2 regions of the Actinoallomurus oryzae genome follow, and region 1 is predicted to be linked to the other one. Evidence: riboswitches for the same ligand, from Rfam matches in the RefSeq annotation. Region 1 holds a riboswitch; the other holds the start of a gene.

Region 1 (7,138 bases):
CCGCGACCAGGGAGATCTGCCGGGGCGTGGCGCCGACCAGGCGCATCGCGGCGAAGCGCTGTTCGCGGCGGGTGGCCACGAGCCGGGTGACCGTGCCGATGAAGATCAACACCGGGAAGAGCAGCGCCGCCGCCGTGACCGACAGGATCAGGTCGATGCCGTTCGCGTTGGTGCCGGCGTTACAGCTCGAACAGCTGCTGGGCGTCCTGGTGGCGATGCCGGTCACCTTCGCCGCGCCGGGGGCGCGCGAGAGCTCGGCGGCGCTCGCGCCCACGATGACGTACAGCGAGTCCGGGGACGGGAGCGCGGACGGCCCGATCGTGCCGATCCGGCGGCCGGGGTAGCGGTCGCCGAGCCGGTCGGGCGGGGCCGCGCGCAGCAGCGCGGTCAGCGCCGGTGACGCGTAGTACTCCCCCGGCCCGGGCAGGCGCGGGATGCCGGGCGGGAGAGGTGTGCGGGGCCCGGTGGCGGCGACGTCGACCCGGGTGATCGTCCTGCCCTCGTAGCGCTCGTAGCCGAGGGTGGCCCACATCGGGTCCGGCGAGGACGTGACACCCGCCGTGGCCTCGGGGACCGCGGAGTTCAGCCAGGCGTAGCGGGCGTTCTGCGCGTTGACGGCGTTGATGCCCGCCAGGGTCGCCAGCAGCAGGCCGACGCCGAGCGCGACGGCGGCCGCGGTGACCACGAGCCGGGCGGCGGCCTCCCGGCCGCCGGCGACGGTGAGGCGGAGGCCGAAGCCGATCACGAGGCCACCCTGACCGCGGTGGTCCTTCCGTCGCGGACGATGACCTCGCGGTCGGCGTACGCCGCCACCCGCGGCTCGTGCGTCACGAGGACGACCGTGGTGCCCTGCTCGCGGGCGGCGGACACGAGCAGCTCCATGACCTGCTCGCCGGTGAGCGAGTCGAGCGCGCCGGTCGGCTCGTCGGCGAACAGCACCCGCGGGCTCGCGACCAGGCCACGGGCCAGCGCGACACGCTGGGCCTGCCCGCCGGACAGCTCGCCGGACCGCCGCCGCTCCAGCCCGCCGAGGCCGAGCCGCTCGAACCAGGGCTGGACCTGCCGGACGGCCGCGCCCCGGCGCAGGCCGCCGAGCAGCAGCGGCAGCGCGATGTTCTCCTCGGCGGTCAGCTCGGGGACCAGCTGGCCGAACTGGAACACGAAGCCGAACCGGTCGCGGCGCAGGGCGCTGCGCTCGGCCTCGCCCATGGTGTCGACCCGGCTGCCGTCGAACCGGACCTGCCCGGACTCCGGCGTGAGGATCCCGGCCAGGCAGTGCAGGAGGGTCGACTTGCCCGAGCCGCTGGGCCCCATGACCGCGACGATCTCGCCGGCCTCGGCCGACAGGCTCGCGCCCCGCAGCGCGGGCGTGCTGCCGAACGACAGGGTGATCTCGCGAGCCTCGATCAGCGGTGTCACGGCAGGACCTCGCGTTTCAGGGCGTCGAGCCGGGCCGCGGTGAGGTCGATCCAGCGAAGGTCGGACTCCAGGTGGAACAGGCCGTGGTCGGCGAGCAGCGCGTCGACCAGGTCACCGTTCCGCTTGGTGTCGGTCAGCTCGCGCATGCGCTTCAGGTGGGCGGCGCGCTGGGCGTCGAGGTACGCCTCGGCGTCGCGGTCGAGGAGCAGCGCGAGCACGACCTTGGTGAACAGCACGGTCTGCAGGTGCGGCTCGGCCTCGACCGGTTCGGCGAGCCAGGACTCGAACTCGGTCGCCCCCGTCTCGGTGATGACGTATCGCTTGCGGTCGGGGCCCGCGCCGGCCTCGGTCTCGCCCACGACCACCTTCCCGGCGCGGGCGAGCCGGGCGAGGGTGGCGTAGACCTGGCCGAACGGCAGCGGTTTGCCCCGGCCGAACAGCGCGTCGTAGTCGCGTTTCAGGTCATACCCATGGCTCGGCTCGCGTTCGAGCAGGCCGAGCAGGGCGAAGGGGACGCTCATGAGAAGGAGGGTACGCCGCGCGTATACTCGCCGTCTATACACTCGATGTATAGCCGCTCGGCCAGGTGAGACGAAGCGTGGGCTGTCGTCGCGCGACGGGCGCTGCTAGCCTGGCGGCAGCCGTTGATCCCGCGCGGGAGAGCGCCCGGGCCGCCAGTCCGGGCCGCCGAAGGAGCAACTCCTCCCCGGAACCTCTCAGGCGACGAAGACCGCGCGGAGCAGGCGACCTCTGGAAAGCGGAGCGATGCTCCCGCCGAAGGTGCAAGCCCCCCGGGCGAAGCTCTCAGGCGCCGATGACAGAGGGGGAGGCGCCGAGACCGCAAGCGAACCAGTGGGACGATATGACCCCCGGATCGCCCGCGCGATAAGGAGCCTGCCGCGATGTCCGTTCCGGACACCAAGAAGACACCACTCCACGAGGTCCACGAGGGCCTCGGTGCCACCGTCACCGAGTTCGCCGGCTATCTGATGCCGCTGCGCTACGGCAGCGAGACCGCCGAGCACCAGGCGGTCCGCACCAGCGCCGGGCTGTTCGACCTGTCCCACATGGGAGAGATCTTCGTGACCGGCCCGCAGGCCGGGGCGGCGCTCGACCACTCCCTCATCGGGCACCTGTCGGCGCTCGCCGTGGGCCGGGCGCGCTACACGATGATCTGCGACGCCGAGGGCGGCGTGCTGGACGACCTGATCGTCTACCGGCTGGCCGCCGAGACCTATCTGGTCGTGGCCAACGCCGCGAACGCCGCCACCGTGCTCGCCGAGCTGACCGCGCGGTCGGAGAAGTTCGACGAGGCCGCCGTCGACGACCGGTCCGACGCGTACGCGCTCGTCGCGGTCCAGGGGCCCAAGGCCCAGGAGATCCTCGGCAAGCTCACCGACGCCGCGCTCGGCGACCTGAAGTACTACGCGATCCTGCCCGGCGCGGTGTCCGGCGTCGACGCCCTGATCGCCCGTACCGGCTACACGGGCGAGGACGGCTTCGAGCTGTTCGTCTCCGCCGGCGACGCCGTGGCGGTCTGGAACGCTCTGACCGAGGCCGGCGGCGACGACCTGCGGCCCTGCGGGCTGTCCGCGCGCGACACGCTGCGCCTGGAGGCCGGGATGCCGCTGTACGGCAACGAGCTGACCGCCGAGACCACGCCGTTCGACGCGGGCCTGGGCCGTACCGTCAAGTTCGAGAAGGGCGACTTCGTCGGGCGTGCCGCGCTGGCCGCGATCGCCGACGAGACGCCGAAGCGGACCCTCGTCGGGCTCGTCGCCAGGGGGCGGCGGGTGCCCCGGCACGGGTACGACATCGTGGGATCGGACGGCACGCCGTGCGGAGTCGTGACCAGCGGCGCGCCATCCCCGACACTGGGCAAGCCCATCGCCATGGGCTATATCGACGCGGACCACGCCGAAGACACCGATCTCGCAGTGGACATCCGCGGCAAACATGAGCCGGTCGACAAGGTCGCCCTGCCTTTCTATAGGAGGACCCCGTGAGCAGCGTTCCCGAGACCCTTTCCTACACCGAAGAGCACGAGTGGATTACCGAGCCGTCCGACGGTGTTGTCACTGTGGGGATCACCGCCTATGCCGCCGACGCCCTCGGTGACATCGTGTACGTCTCGTTGCCGCAGGAGGGCGCCACGGTGGAGGCCGGAGAGCCCTGTGGCGAGGCGGAGTCGACCAAGTCGGTGAGTGACATCTACGCGCCGGTGACGGGGGAGGTCGTGGCGGTGAACAGTGCGGTCGAGGAGGACCCGGCCGTGATCAACGCCGACCCGTACGGCGAGGGCTGGCTGCTGAAGATCCGCACTGACGGCGACGGCCCCGACCTGCTGGACGCCCCGGCCTACTCCAAGTTGATCGAGGAGGCGTGAGATGAGCCTGTCCAACGCCCCTCTCTCCGAGATCGACCCGGAGGTCGCGTCGGCCATCGCCGAAGAGCTGCGCCGCCAGCAGTCGACCCTGGAGATGATCGCCTCGGAGAACTTCGCCCCGGTGGGCGTGCTCGAGGCCCAGGGCTCGGTGATGACGAACAAGTACGCCGAGGGCTACCCGGGCCGCCGCTACTACGGCGGCTGTGAGTACGTCGACGTCACCGAGCAGCTCGCGATCGACCGCGCCAAGGCCCTGTTCGGCGCCGACCACGCGAACGTCCAGCCCCACTCGGGCGCGCAGGCCAACATCGCGGTGTACTTCGCGCTGCTCCAGCCGGGCGACACCATCCTGGGCCTGGACCTCGCCCACGGCGGGCACCTGACCCACGGCATGAAGATCAACTACTCCGGCAAGATGTTCAACGTCGCCGCCTACCACGTGGGCGAGGACGGCCGGGTCGACATGGACGAGGTCGCCGAGCTGGCGCGCGAGCACCGGCCGAAGATGATCGTCGCCGGCTGGTCGGCGTACCCGCGGCAGCTCGACTTCCCCGCGTTCCGCCGCATCGCCGACGAGACGGGCGCGCTGTTCATGGTTGACATGGCGCACTTCGCCGGCCTCGTCGCCGCCGGGCTGCACCCCTCGCCGGTGCCGCACGCCGACGTCGTCACGAGCACGACCCACAAGACGCTCTGCGGGCCGCGCGGCGGGCTCATCCTGTGCCGCGAGGAGTTCGCCAAGAAGATCAACTCCGCGGTGTTCCCCGGCACGCAGGGCGGGCCGCTGGAACACGTGATCGCCGCCAAGGCCGTGGCCCTGAAGATCGCCGCGTCCGAGGAGTTCGCCGAGCGCCAGCGCCGTACGGTCGAGGGCGCGAAGACGCTGGCGGCGCGGCTGTCGCGCGAGGACGCCGCCAAGGCCGGCGTGAAGGTGCTGACCGGCGGCACCGACGTTCACCTGGTCCTGGTCGACCTGGTCGACTCGGAGCTGACCGGCCGTGACGCCGAGGACCGCCTCCACGACATCGGCATCACCGTCAACCGCAACGCCGTCCCGAACGACCCGCGCCCGCCGATGGTGACCTCCGGGCTGCGGATCGGCACACCCGCGCTGGCCACGCGCGGCTTCCAGGAGGCCGACTTCGCCGAGGTCGCCGACATCATCGCGCTCGCGCTGCAGCCGTCGTACGACGCCGCGGCGCTTTCGGCCCGGGTCACCGCCCTGGCCGAGCAGCATCCGCTCTACCCGAGTCTGTGAGATGAGATGACCATCGCCCCGGAAGGCCGCAAGCTGCTTCGCATCGAGGCGCGCAACGCCGCGACCCCGATCGAGCGCAAGCCGCCGTGGATCAAGACCAAGCTCAAGATGGGGCCGCAGTACCGCGAGCTGACCGACCTGGTGCGCAGCGAGGGCCTGCACACGGTCTGCCAGGAGGCGGGCTGTCCGAACATCTACGAGTGCTGGGAGGACCGCGAGGCCACCTTCCTCATCGGCGGCGACCAGTGCACGCGCCGGTGTGACTTCTGCCAGATCGACACGGGCAAACCCGCCGCGTACGACCCGGACGAGCCCCGGCGCGTGGCCGAGTCGGTCGAGCGGATGGGCCTGCGGTACGCCACGATCACCGGTGTCGCCCGCGACGACCTGCCGGACGGCGGCGCGTGGCTGTACGCCGAGACCGTACGGCAGATCCACTCAGCGCTGCCCGGCTGCGGCGTCGAGCTGCTCATCCCCGACTTCAACGCCGTGCCGTCGCAGCTCGCCGAGGTGTTCTCCTCACGGCCCGAGGTGCTCGCGCACAACCTGGAGACCGTGCCGCGGATCTTCAAGCGGATCCGGCCGGCCTTCCGGTACGAACGGTCGCTGTCGGTCCTGACGCAGGCGCGCGAGGACGGGCTGGTCACCAAGTCCAACCTCATCCTCGGCATGGGCGAGACCCGCGAGGAGATCTCGCAGGCGATGCGCGACCTGTACGACGCGGGCTGCGAGCTGCTCACCGTCACGCAGTACCTGCGGCCCTCCCCCCGCCATCACCCGGTCGAGCGCTGGGTCAAGCCGGAGGAGTTCGTCGAGCTGAAGGCCGAGGCCGACGAGATCGGCTTCGCCGGCGTCATGTCCGGGCCGCTCGTGCGTTCCAGCTACCGCGCCGGACGCCTCTACCAGCAGGCCATGGAGGCTCGCGGCGCCAAGGTTCAGTAGTCGTGGCGATCAGCGTCTTCGACCTGTTCAAGGTCGGTATCGGCCCGTCCAGCTCGCACACGGGCGGGCCGATGGTGGCGGCGCACCGGTTCGTGCGCTCGCTTCTCGATGACGGTCTGCTGGAGAAGACCGCGTCCGTACGCGCGGTGCTGTACGGCTCGCTGGGCCTGACCGGCAAGGGGCACGGCAGCGACAAGGCGGTCATCCTGGGGCTGGAGGGCGACCGGCCGGAGTCGGTCGACGTCGACGGCGTTCCGAAGCGGCTGGAGGCGTCGCGTTCGCGCGGCACGATCCGGCTGCTCGGCTCGCGTGAGGTGCCGTTCGTCGTCGGCACGGACCTGGTCTTCGAGCGCAAGGAGTCGCTGCCGCACCACCCGAACGGCATGCGCTTCACCGCCTGCGACGACGCGGGCGAGGTCCTGCGCGAGAACGTCTACTACTCGGTCGGCGGCGGTTTCGTCGTGGACGAGGACGCGACCGGCGCGGACCGCATCAAACCGGACGACACCGTGGTGCCGTACCCGTTCGCGACCGGGTCTTCGCTGCTGTCGCTGACGGAGGAGACCGGTCTGTCGGTGCCGGCGCTGATGATGGAGAACGAGAAGGCGTTCGGCCGCGACGAGGAGACGATCCGCGCCGGGCTGCTCGACCTGTGGCGGGTGATGCGCGAGAGCGTCACGCGCGGGTGCACGAACGAGGGTCTGCTGCCGGGCGGCCTGAAGGTGCGGCGCCGGGCCCACCTGCTCTACCGCAAGCTGCTCGCGGAGACCGAGGCGGACCCGCTGCACGCGATGGACTGGGTGACGCTGTTCGCCCTCGCGGTCAACGAGGAGAACGCCGCCGGCGGCCGGATCGTCACCGCCCCGACCAACGGCGCGGCGGGCATCGTCCCGGCGGTGCTGCACTACTACGACAAGTACGTCCCGGGCGCGTCCGACGAGGGCGTCGTGCGCTTCCTGCTGACCGCCGGGGCCATCGGCGTGATCATCAAGGAGAACGCCTCGATCTCCGGGGCGGAGGTCGGCTGCCAGGGCGAGGTCGGCTCGGCGTGCGCGATGGCGGCGGCGGGCCTGACCGAGGTGCTCGGCGGCACACCGCAGCAGGTGGAGAACGCCGCCGAGATCGGCATCGAG
Region 2 (7,138 bases), on a different contig from region 1:
CGGCATGACACGCACTTCCGTGGCGTCGGCCGGATCCGGCACACCGAACGGATCACGGTCACCGTTGACGACCACGACCTCCACCCCCGCGTCGCGCAGCTCCCCTGCGCGCGACCTCGCCGGGTTCGACGGCGGGTGCAGCGGGAACGCCAGCGCGATCACCCCGCGCGCCCCGGCCTTCAGCGCCGTACGGCACGCCACGCGGGCGCCGTTGCTCCGCCCGCACTGAATCAGCGGCACGTCGCCGTACCGCTCCCGCAGCGTCTCGATGACCGTCAGCCAGGCCTCGTCCTGGCGGGCCGGCGACCCGGGCGCACGCCTTCCCGCCACGCGGAACGGCTGCAGGATCCCGGCCACCGCACCGCCCAGCCGCAGCGCCTCGGCGCGAACCGCCCGCAGGTCCGGCGCGTCCAGCCCGCCGTTCGACCCGTGGGTCAGCACCAGCAGGAACGCCGGGTCCACCACCTCGTCCAGCGTGACCTCGGCCGGCCCCGCCGGCGTCGCCACCTCCCACGTCGGCTTCATGGCACGCACCGTACTCCACCGGCACCGACGCCCCCTCGCCGGTGTGTCCCGGGCCGCGACGGGCGATGATCTGATCATGGCGAAGACGATGAGCACGGCCGAGTGGCGGGAGTTCGTCTCGAGCGGCACCCATACCGGGAAGGCCGCGGTGACAGGCGCCGACGGAACACCCCACGTGACGCCCATCTGGTTCCTGCTCGACGGGGACGACCTGGTGTTCAACACCGCGGAGTCGAGCATGAAGGGGCGCGCGCTGCGGCGCGACCCGCGGATCTGCGTGTGCGTGGACGACGACACGCCGCCGTTCTCGTTCGTGTCGCTGTGGGGACGCGCGACGCTCTCCACGGACGTGGACGAGGTCCGCCGGTGGGCGACCCGCCTCGGCGGCCGCTACATGGGCGCCGAGCACGCCGAGGAGTACGGCGCGCGCAACGGCGTACCGGGCGAATACCTCGTCCGCGTACGCATCGAGAAGGTCGTGGCAGTGAGGGACATCGCCGACTGACAGTAATGAAGCGGCAGGTGAGGGACGAGCCGTCCGCGTAGCGAGTGCGACCATCCGACACGAGCGGCGAGCCGACGAGCGACCTTCGCGCTCATCGGCTCACTCGTCGCCGGGCCACCTCGGGGGTGGTATCGGCGTGTCCGGGCCCATGACCTGCCGCAGGCGTTCGGCGAAGCTCTCCTTCAGCGCCTCGCCCCAGGCGTAGTCCTCCGGCACCCGGACGAGCTGGCCGAGCAGGTCGTAGATCTCGGCGGGCAGCCCCTCGGGGCCTTCGCCGTGGCGCATGGCGGCGATGGCGTACATGTGGTCGAGCGCGCCGAACGCCTCGCCGGTCAGCAGCGGGAGGGCGCCGGCCCGCAGCGCGGCCTCGATGTCGTCCTCCCACCACAGGTGCTCGCCGCCGTCGGTGGCGAACGTGCGCCGCAGCCGGGCGCGTACGTGCTCGCCCAGCGCCGGGTCGTCCAGCCCGCGGCGCCACACCTCCTGGGCCGCCTCGTCGCGGCCTCGCAGCGGAAGCGTGCGGGCCAGCAGCTCGATCGCCAGCGGCACGACCTCGGGGTCGGAGTCCTCGGTCGGGGTGACGCTGCCGAACGCGGCGATCGCCTGCTCCAGGTGGGCGATGCCGAGACTCACCGCGAGGCGCGCGTGCGCCTGCCGGTCGCGCTTGCGGTCGAGGACCTCCATCGCCCCGTCGAGGGCGCGCTGGGCGCGCGCGGGCTCGCCCCAGTCGAGCAGCCGCAGTGCGAGGTCGTGCGCGGCGGCCGGGGCGTAGCGCGGGTCGCGGGTGGCGATGGCACGCTCCCACCACTCGCAGGCCTGCGCGGCGTCGCCCTCCTCGTCGGCGATCTGCGCGAGCGCCAGGCAGGCGGGCGGCAGGTAGGCGGGGTTGGCGAAGTCGACCACGGTGCGCCAGGCCTCGCGCGCCCGGTCGCGGTCGCCGGAGCGCTCCCACGACAGCGCCAGGTGGTACGCGGCGCGCGCGCCGTACTCCGGGTCCTTGGTGCCGATCGCGACCCGGTCGGCCTCGCGGGCGCCGTCGAGGTCACCGCCGCTCTCGAGCACCACGGCGAGCCCGAGGGCCGCCTGCGCGCGCTCGGTGGTGCCGCCGGTCTCCAGCACCTGGCGGAACAGCGTGGCGGCGTCGTCGAGCCGGCCGCCCTCGGCGTGCGCGCGCGCCTCGTCGAGCCGGGTCGACGGCTGCGCGGCCGTCTCCTCCGGCGGGGTCGTCATGACGTGCTCCCGCGGCCACGGGGGAACCCGTCACCGGACGTCCTCATCGGCGCCTCGCAGGCGTCGCTCGCACTCATCTCCGTGCCCTTGGGGGTAGGCGGCGTGTGGGATGAGCCTAACGGGATTCGGGCCGCCCCGTCCCGCAGCGTGACCGTGATGTCCGGCTCGGGCCAATGGAAAGCGTCCTTGACATCTCGACCGTGTAAAGCATACTTTCCATGGCGAACGTCAAAGGAGCTTTACAGCATGCGGAACGACGTGCGCGAGCTACGGGCCGCGAAGGGCCTGTCGCAGCAGGCGCTCGGGCAGGCCCTCGGCGTGTCCCGTCAGACGATCAACGCGATCGAGCAGGGCCGGTACGACCCTTCCCTCCCGCTCGCGATCCGCATGGCCCGCTATTTCGGCAGGACCGTCGAGGAGGTCTTCCATGTCGACGATGAGAGGTCATGAGGCCGCCCGCACACGGCGCTGGCTGGTGCCAGGCCTGTGTGTCGTGGCCGGCGCCGGCTACGCCGCCGTCTTCCTGGCCCACCACCGTCCGATCGCGGCCGTGATCGGCGCGGGTGTGATGCTCGCGTACGCGCTCGTGCTGGTGATCTTCTCGCGGCGCAGCGAGGCGGTCGCCCTGCTCCGCGAGGACGGCCCGGACGAACGCCGTGCCCTGATCACGACGAGGGCGGCCGCGACCACCCTGTACGCCCTGATGGTCCTCTCGGTGATCATGCTCTTCGTCCAGCTCGCCCGCGGCGCCGACCCCGGCGCGTGGGGCGTGGTCTCCGGCGTCGGCGGCTTCGTGTTCATCGTCTCGATCGCGTACGAGTCGCGGCGCCGCTGACGCCGCACAGGGGCGTCCGGACCGCGGCCGGCCCGGACGCCCGTACGGGATCAGGACTCGAAGGCCTCCGGCGGCGGGCAGGCGCAGACGAGGTTGCGGTCGCCGTAGGCCTGGTCGATGCGGCGCACCGGCGGCCAGTACTTGTTCTCCCGCAGCGACGGGAGCGGGTAGGCCGCCTCCTCGCGGGTGTAGGAGTGCTTCCAGTCGGTGGTCAGCAGCGCCGCCGCGGTGTGCGGGGCGTTCTTGAGCGGGTTGTCGTCGGCGTCGTAGTCGCCGGCGGCGACCCGCTCGACCTCCCGCCGGATCTCGATCATCGCGTCGCAGAAGCGGTCGAGCTCGGCGCGGTCCTCGCTCTCGGTCGGCTCGATCATCAGCGTGCCGGCCACCGGGAAGGCGAGGGTGGGGGCGTGGATGCCGTAGTCGATGAGCCGCTTGGCGACGTCCTCGGCGGTGACCTTGGTCTCCTTGGTGATCTTCCGGATGTCGATGATGCACTCGTGGGCGACGAGGCCGCCCCGGCCGGTGAAGAGCACCGGGTAGTGGCCGTCGAGCCGCTTGGCGACGTAGTTGGCGGCCAGCACCGCCGCCTCGGTCGCCTCGCGCAGCCCGTCGGCGCCCATCATCGCGATGTAGGCCCACGAGATCGGCAGGATGCCCGCCGAGCCCCACGGGGCCGCCGAGATCGGGCCGCTGCCGGTCTCCGGACCGGCCTCGGACCGCAGCGGGTGGTTCGGCAGGAACGGCACGAGGTGCTCGCGCACGCCCACCGGGCCGACGCCCGGCCCGCCGCCGCCGTGCGGGATGCAGAAGGTCTTGTGGAGGTTCAGGTGCGACACGTCGGCGCCGAACTCCCCCAGGCGTGCCAGCCCGACGAGGGCGTTGAGGTTGGCGCCGTCGACGTAGACCTGGCCGCCCGCCGCGTGCACGCTCTCGCAGACCTCGGTGATCGTCTCCTCGTAGATGCCGTGCGTCGAGGGGTACGTCACCATGATCGCGGCGAGGGAGTCGCGGTGCTTGTCGATCTTGGCGTGCAGGTCGTCGAGGTCGATGTCACCGCTCTCGGTGCTCTTCACCACGACCACCCGCATCCCGGCCATCACCGCGCTGGCGGCGTTCGTGCCGTGCGCCGAGGAGGGGATCAGGCAGACGTTCCGGTGGCTCTCACCGCGTGAGGCGTGGTAGCCGTGCACGGCGAGCAGGCCGGCCAGCTCCCCCTGCGAGCCGGCGTTGGGCTGCACCGACACCTTGGCGTACCCGGTGATCTCGGCCAGCCACGACTCGAGCTCGCCGATCATCTCGACGTACCCCTGCGCCTGCTCCAGCGGGGCGAACGGGTGGATCTGCGCGAACTCCGGCCAGGTGATCGGCTCCATCTCGGTCGTGGCGTTCAGCTTCATCGTGCAGGAACCGAGCGGGATCATCGAGCGGTCCAGCGCGATGTCCTTGTCCTGCAGGCGGCGCAGGTAGCGCAGCATCGCCGTTTCCGACCGGTGCGCGTGGAACACCGGGTGGGTCAGGAACTCGCTCTCCCGCCGCAGAGCCGGCGGGAACTCGTCCCCGGCCGCGTCGGCGGCCTCGTCCTCCGCGCCGCCGAACGCCCGCAGGACCCGCGTGACGTGATCGCCCGTGGTCGTCTCGTCACAGGCGACACCGACCTGGTCGGCGTCCACCCGGCGCAGGTTGATCCCGAGGTCGAGCGCCCGGCGTACGACCTCATCGGCCCGGCCGGGGACCCGGGCCAGCACCGTGTCGAAGAAGCGGTCGTGCACGACCTCGACGCCCTGCCGGCCCAGGCCGGCGGCGAGGCGCGCCGCGTGGCCGTGCACCCGCTCGGCGATGCCCTTCAGGCCCTCGGGACCGTGGTAGACCGCGTACATGCTCGCCATCACGGCGAGCAGCACCTGGGCGGTGCAGATGTTGCTGGTGGCCTTCTCTCGGCGGATGTGCTGCTCTCGCGTCTGCAGCGCGAGCCGGTACGCCTGCCCGCCGTCGGCGTCGAGCGAGACCCCGACGAGCCGCCCGGGGAGCTGGCGCTGGATGCCATCGCGCACCGACATGTAGCCGGCGTGCGGGCCGCCGAAGCCGTACGGCACGCCGAAGCGCTGCGTGGTGCCCACCGCGATGTCGGCGCCGAACTCCCCCGGCGGCCGGAGCAGCGTCAGGGCGAGCAGGTCGGCGGCGACCACGACCTGGGCGCCGCGCCCGTGCGCCGCCTCGGTGAGGCCGGACAGGTCGCGTACGGCGCCGCTCGCCCCCGGATACTGCAGCAGCACGCCGAAGAAGTCGCCCTCCGGCAGCCCCTCGGACGTGTCGGCGACGACGACCTCGATGCCCAGCGGCACCGCGCGGGTGCGGATCACCTCGACGGTCTGCGGCAGCACGTCGGTGTCGACGAGGAAGGCGTCGCCGCTCCCCCGCGGCGCGACGCGGTGCGCCAGCGTCATCGCCTCCGCGGCGGCGGTGCCCTCGTCCAGCAGCGAGGCGTTCGCCACCGGCAGCCCGGTCAGGTCGCTCACCATGGTCTGGAAGTTCAGCAGCGCCTCGAGCCGGCCCTGGGAGATCTCCGGCTGGTACGGCGTGTAGGCGGTGTACCAGCCGGGGTTCTCCAGGACGTTGCGCAGGATCACGCCCGGGGTGATCGTGCCGTGGTAGCCGAGGCCGATCATCGAGGTGAGGACCTGGTTGCGCGCGGCCAGCTCGCGCAGCCGCGCCAGCGCCTCCACCTCGCTCAGGGCGGGCGGCAGGTCGAGCGGGCGGCCGGTGCGGATCCGGGCGGGCACGGCCGCGTCGACGAGCGCGGCGACGCCGTCGTACCCGGCGGCCTCGGCCATCGCGGCGCGTTCGGCCGGTGAGGGTCCGATGTGGCGGGCGGCGAACGGAACCTCGATCATGGGAAGCCTCCAGGCGGGTCGGGGCGCGAACACCACCGGGCACGGCCGGTGGCCGGTCTCCCCCTCTGTCACCTGAACCTGAGAGCTTCGCCGCGACGGGCGCGGCTTGCACCTTCGGTGAGGATCGGCGGCCGGCAACGCGGCCTCCGGTCCCGCTTTCCAGAGGTGCCTCGCCCGCACGGTCCTTTTGCCTGAGAGGTTCCGGGGAGGTTTGCTCCTTCGGCGCCCCTGTGCTGGCTGCACCGGGGTCTCTCCCGCACGGGTTCGACGGCGATCTCCACCCTACCGGAGGCTTATCGCCACGACGTTAAGCGCGGGGCGTACCGACCGTAAGAGCCCGGCTCTAAAGGTCAGCGGTTCAGCGTACGGAAGCGACGGACGGTCAGCGGGACGAAGATCGCCAGCAGCACGCCGCACCAGACCAGCGTCGCCGCGACCGGATGCCGCAGCGGCAGGGCGGCGTGCGCCGTGACGACGCCCGGGTTGCCGAAGAGGCCGCGGCAGGCGGCGACCATCGCGCTCACCGGGTTCCAGTCGGCGATCACTCGCAGCCAGGCCGGCATGCCCGCGGTCGGCACGAAGGAGTTCGACAGCATCGAGACCGGGAAGATCAGGGGGACCATCTGGTCGGCGGTCTCCTCGTTCTTCACCAGCAGGCCGCAGAGCACCCCGGCCCACGAGAGGGCGTACCGCAGGAGGATGAGCAGGCCGAACGCCGCGAGGGCCCGCGGCAGCCCCTCGTGGATCCGCCAGCCGACGGCCAGCCCGCAGCCGACCATGATGACCATGCCGGCGAGGCCGACGATGATGTCGCCGCCCACCTGGCCGAACGGCACCGCCGACCGGGCCATCGGCATCGAGCGGAACCGGTCCATGACCCCCTTGGAGGAGTCGGTGGCCACCCCGACCATCGTGGCCATGAAGCTGGTCATCGTGGTCATGGCGAACAGGCCGGGCATGAGGTACTCCCGGTAGTCACCGCCGCCGGGGACCTTGATCGCGCTGCCGAAGACGTAGCCGAACAGCACGACCATCACGGCCGGGAAGACCAGAGCGCCGACGAGCTCCCCGGGCTGGGACCTGAGCTGGAGCAGATTGCGCCACACCAGCGTGAGGCCGTCGGTGAGGGTCCAGCGGAGCCGGCCGAGGCGG

The links. A riboswitch is a leader RNA that binds a small molecule or an ion and turns the genes downstream of it on or off. The one in region 1 is predicted to bind glycine.
Region 2: it holds a riboswitch for glycine, as region 1 does, so the genes downstream of both, gcvP (aminomethyl-transferring glycine dehydrogenase) here and gcvT (glycine cleavage system aminomethyltransferase GcvT) in region 1, are expected to answer to the same signal.

The regions. Positions count from the first base shown of each region.
Region 1 is NZ_BAABHF010000021.1:32,027-39,164, reverse strand. It holds gene ABEA10_RS18505 (FtsX-like permease family protein) at 1-745, opposite strand, end outside; gene ABEA10_RS18500 (ABC transporter ATP-binding protein) at 742-1,419, opposite strand; gene ABEA10_RS18495 (PadR family transcriptional regulator) at 1,416-1,940, opposite strand; glycine riboswitch at 2,065-2,162, shown strand; glycine riboswitch at 2,164-2,250, shown strand; gene gcvT (glycine cleavage system aminomethyltransferase GcvT) at 2,322-3,425, shown strand; gene gcvH (glycine cleavage system protein GcvH) at 3,422-3,805, shown strand; gene ABEA10_RS18480 (serine hydroxymethyltransferase) at 3,807-5,063, shown strand; gene lipA (lipoyl synthase) at 5,070-6,005, shown strand; gene ABEA10_RS18470 (L-serine ammonia-lyase) at 6,008-7,138, shown strand, end outside.
Region 2 is NZ_BAABHF010000026.1:162,483-169,620, reverse strand. It holds gene ABEA10_RS26260 (alpha/beta hydrolase family protein) at 1-525, opposite strand, end outside; gene ABEA10_RS26255 (PPOX class F420-dependent oxidoreductase) at 602-1,030, shown strand; gene ABEA10_RS26250 (tetratricopeptide repeat protein) at 1,130-2,260, opposite strand; gene ABEA10_RS26245 (helix-turn-helix transcriptional regulator) at 2,507-2,710, shown strand; gene ABEA10_RS26240 (hypothetical protein) at 2,688-3,095, shown strand; gene gcvP (aminomethyl-transferring glycine dehydrogenase) at 3,146-5,986, opposite strand; glycine riboswitch at 6,042-6,155, opposite strand; glycine riboswitch at 6,156-6,253, opposite strand; gene ABEA10_RS26230 (ABC transporter permease) at 6,337-7,138, opposite strand, start outside.